2 regions of the Pseudoalteromonas sp. UG3-2 genome follow, and region 1 is predicted to be linked to the other one. Evidence: predicted binding sites of a transcription regulator. Region 1 holds the regulator's gene; the other holds the start of a gene.

Evidence for each region. Region 1 encodes MetJ, which represses methionine synthesis genes. Its sites were predicted from a motif close to TAGACGTCTAGACGTCTA; they were not measured.
Region 2: R3P39_RS16920 (methylenetetrahydrofolate reductase) is a predicted target of MetJ. The motif match lies at 1,096-1,113, and genes of this name have one in related genera.

Annotation. Positions count from the first base shown of each region.
Region 1 covers NZ_JAWLJU010000002.1:2,713,109-2,715,523, reverse strand. Annotated here, with positions in the region: gene metB (cystathionine gamma-synthase) at 1-294, opposite strand, end outside; gene metJ (met regulon transcriptional regulator MetJ) at 636-956, shown strand; gene R3P39_RS15190 (malic enzyme-like NAD(P)-binding protein) at 1,044-2,285, opposite strand.
Region 2 covers NZ_JAWLJU010000002.1:3,068,758-3,071,172, forward strand. Annotated here, with positions in the region: gene R3P39_RS16915 (undecaprenyl-diphosphate phosphatase) at 1-42, shown strand, start outside; gene R3P39_RS16920 (methylenetetrahydrofolate reductase) at 92-1,048, opposite strand; gene R3P39_RS16925 (M16 family metallopeptidase) at 1,312-2,415, shown strand, end outside.

The sequences.
Region 1 (2,415 bases):
ATGGGGGATCACTAAGGTATCATCGTGATTTAACAGTTGCGTGATCAGATGCACTGCTGCCATTCCGGTGGCGGTAATAACACCTCGCGCGCCGCCTTCAAGTTCAGTGAGCGCCTCTGCCAACACGTCACGGTTAAAATTACCACTACGGCCATAGTCATAGTCACGTTTGGTATCAAAGTCGGCAAACGAATAGGTCGTAGAGAGATAAAGTGGCGGTACCACAGCACCATGTGCTTGGTCCGCTTCTATGCCGTGACGCACTGTCACCGTTGATTTGTTACTCTGACTCATAGGGTCACCTAGATATTTGGATGTTTAGACGTCCAAAAGGTTAGTTTATATAAAACTAGAAGTCAAAACATTTATCCTTCTAAATGGCTAAGTAACTAGTATTTGACTATCTTTTTTAAACCGATAAAATTTCGCCACTTTAGGCGTTGCTAATACGACTGAGTTATTGAAAACTATGGCAGGGATCTTACGATCTCGCTATAGCGGATTACTTTATTCATTAGGCTGAAGTAGGTTAAGACTTGACCGTCAGAAGTTTACCTAACACTTTTAAGTTGTGGATAATGCAGTTCAGAACCCAGTCATATTGGCATTGATGTAACTGAGGCAAGTACACGATTATGGCAAAATGGAATGGTGAATATATTCACCCATATGCAGAACACGGTAAAAAAGCAGAACAAGTTAAAAAGATCACAGTGAGCATTCCTTTGAATGTGCTAAAAGTGTTAACTGATGAAAGAACGCGCCGCCAGGTGCAAAACTTACGTCATGCCACCAATAGCGAGCTGCTTTGTGAAGCATTTCTACATGCATTTACAGGGCAACCTCTGCCCAGTGATGAAGATCTGCGCAAAGACAATCCGGAAAGGATCCCGCTAGAAGTCAGAGAGATCATGGCGGAGCGCGGCTTGGAAATACCTGAGATCAATGAGGAGTAATGCCAATTTAAGCGAATTGGTATCACGCTCAGAAATAAAAAAGCCTCTATATTAGAGGCTTTTTTATTACTATTTACATACTATTCGTTACTTCATGTAGTCTTCTGGCATATCAATTTGTGCCACACCTGACTCCACAGCCGCTTCCGCCACAGCTCTGGCAATACGCGGTAATAAACGTGGATCCATGGGTTTTGGAATAATATAGTCACAACCAAACTCCAAACTGTCCACGTCAGCGGCCTTCAACACCTCGGCAGGGACCGGCTCTTTAGCAATACTACGGATCGCTTCCACCGCGGCAATTTTCATTTCATCATTAATGGCGGTAGCACGGACATCCAAAGCACCACGGAAAATAAATGGGAAGCACAATACGTTGTTTACCTGGTTAGGATAATCTGAGCGTCCAGTGGCCATGATTAAGTCATCTCGTGTAGCATTGGCTAAATCCGGATTAATTTCAGGATCTGGGTTGGAGCAGGCAAATACCACTGGCTTGTCGGCCATTAGTTTAAGGTTTTCTGGCGACAACAGATCTGGGCCAGAGACACCAACAAACACATCGGCTTCGGCAATCACATCCTGTAGAGTGCGCTTATCGGTGTTATTGGCAAACAGCTTCTTATATTCGTTTAAGTCATCACGACGAGTGTGAATAACGCCTTTTCTATCCAGCATATAAATATGCTCTCGCTGAGCACCACACTTAATCAGCAGTTCCATACAAGCGATAGCCGCAGCACCGGCACCTAAGCACACAATAATGGCATCGTGAATATCTTTGCCTTGCACTTCTAACGCATTGAGCATGCCAGCGGCGGTAACGATTGCAGTACCGTGTTGATCGTCATGGAAAATAGGCACTTCACAGCGCTCAATCAAGGCTTGTTCGATTTCAAAACACTCTGGCGCCTTAATGTCTTCTAGGTTAATGCCACCAAAAGTGTCAGCAATATTGGCAACCGTATTGATAAAGTCTTCGGTGGTGTTATGTTTTACTTCAATATCGATGGAATCAAGACCCGCAAAGCGCTTAAACAACAGAGCCTTACCTTCCATCACCGGTTTAGAGGCCAACGGCCCAAGATTACCTAAACCAAGAATCGCAGTACCATTACTGATCACCGCAACCATATTGCCTTTACCGGTGTAGCGATAGGCATTCGCAGGATCAGCTGCAATCTCACGGACTGGCTCTGCTACCCCTGGACTATAAGCCAAGGCTAAGTCTTTGACGGTCTCTGCTGGTTTAGTCAGCTCAACACTGATTTTACCTGGAACGGGTTCTGCGTGATAATCTAAAGCTTGTTGACGAAAGTCTGTCATGGCGCGATATTTTCCTACGAATTTAATGTGAGAGTGTGGTAAATGTTCGCATTTTACGCATTGGAGCAAGACAACCTATTGGCCCAATACAGTGCGATTAACTATATGCACGACGACGCTGCAAAGAAGC
Region 2 (2,415 bases), 360 kb from region 1:
TTAGGTGCTGGCTTAATCGCTTACTTAAGTTGGGCAAGCTAAATAAAAATGCCAGCATTCAATGCTGGCATTTTCTATAGTGGTAAGGCTATTAGGCAATTTGCTTTTCCGCCAAGCTCAACTCCATCGTTGCCTTTAGTAATCGATAAAGGTTTATCGAGGCGTCTATCTCTTCTTTGCGGTTGGTTAAACTTTCAATATTGAGCCCCAATGAAATGTCCAAGTGGGCGCAGCTTTTTAAAATCTGATCGAGGTTTTCTTTGCAGACACGAATTGACTCGCTTAATGAGTTGTCGGCATCGAGGATCCGCCATTTGGTGCCTTCTGGTACTGAAATGCCGAGCCATTCCATAAATTGCAGCGTTTTTTCACCGCCACATGGGGTAAAAGTTAAAATGATGCGCTTAGGTGTTTGACCTTGCTGTTTGCAACTTCGTGCGTAACTGGTGATTAAGTCAATGGTCGCCTGGGCATTGTACACCGCTTGCGAGACAAAGAACTCGCAGCCCTGAGTGGTCTTCTGAATTAGGCGCTGATGTTCATTGCCTTTGCTAGCATGACGCTCAGCGATGGTAACGCCACCTAAAAAGTAGTCTTCTTGGTGTTGTTTTAATACTTCATAGGCATCAGCCAAAGGCAACTTGATATCACCAGTCGATGACGGGCTACCAACCAGTACTAGATTACTCAAACCAAACTGTTGCTTAGTGTCACTTAACCAGCTAGAAAAGGCTTGTTCATCGCGCTGAGCCACGCTTTTGTAGGTGATCACATCAAGTCGAGAAAGCTCGCGAATGAGCTGGCTGTACTCACAGGGATCAACCGTATGCTTAAACGGGAAAGGTCGTGGCACTTGAGTGCGACTGCTCTCATCTTGAATGTCGTAGATGATCACACCGTCATATTCTATTTCATGTAAACGGCCAAGCAGTTTGTTGGCGATCGCTTTTAGCTGCTCAGGCTCAGTGCCGATTTTCGGTGGCGTAGTACCAATTAAATATACCCCTTGGTTCGGGTCGATGATTTTCTCTTGTAGCGTTAAAGCCATAATCCTCATTCCACTAAAGCGGTTTTAGTCTATGAGAAATAATATAGCAGCCATTTAGACGTCTAGATAGATTTTTTTGATGAAACAATTTCAAGGAGTATGAATTTGCTTCATGTTAATCTCAGGTGGTATATATTTGTTTACAGTTTTATGCTGCAGCTTGTCCCGAATAAACGTGTTATGACAATGAATTCAGGCATAATTACCAAGTTACATTGAGCGAACCATGCTCATTTTAGAATAACGATGATTAGGAAAGTCTCATGAAATTTAAATTACTGGCAACCAGTTTTGCTGTGAGTTTGGCACTTGCTGGTTGTAAGGCAACCGAAGCGACCAATAATAATACCGCCACTGCCAATACTGCAGTGCAGCAGAGTAATAAGGTATTTGCCCATGACTATGTACTTGAGGAATTAGATAACGGCCTGCGGGTTATGGTAGTGAAAACCGACTACCCAGACGTAGTATCACTGCAAATTCCAGTATCCGTGGGATCACGTAATGAGGTAGAAGCGGGCAAAACAGGCTTTGCGCACTTTTTTGAGCACATGATGTTTAAGGGCTCGGAAAAGTTTCCACAAGATGTCTATGCCGATATTTTAAAAAATTCAGGTGTTGATAACCGCGCTTATACCACCAACGATTATACCAATTACCACTTAAACTTTTCTAAGCAGCACTTAGACAAGGTATTAGAAATTGAAGCGGATATTTTCCAAAATCTATCTTATACCGAAGAGCAGTTCCGTACCGAGGCCTTGACGGTAAAAGGCGAGTATTTAAAAAATAATGCCAGCCCAATCCGTAAGTTACTAGCGGCAGTGCGTAAAGAAGCCTTTGATGAGCACACCTATAAGCATACCACTATGGGCTTTTTCGAAGACATTGAAGCCATGCCAGATCAAATGGAGTATGGCCAAACTTTCTTTGAGCGTTTTTATAAACCGGAGTACGTTTCGTTAGTGATTGTCGGTGACGTTGACCTGAAAGAAACCATGGAAATGGTGAAAAAACATTGGGGTGGTTGGCAAAAAGGCGATTACCAAGCTGAGGTACCTGTAGAGCCAAAGCAGCAGCAAGCACGTTATGTTCATGAGCAGTATGAAGGTTTGCCAGGTCATTGGCTGTTGGTGTCATACAAAGGGGCTGCGTGGCAACCAGAGAAAAAAGACCGCGCGGCATTGGATCTGATCTCGCAATTGTACTTTTCTGAAAATTCCGACTTATACCAACAGCTGGTAGTGGAAAAGCAACTAGCCAGCCAGATGTTTACTTATAACCCTGAAACCAAAGATCCAGGTCTACTGCATGTATTTGTTAAGGTTGACGATGAAAAAGACTTGGCAACGGTGCGAGATGCCATC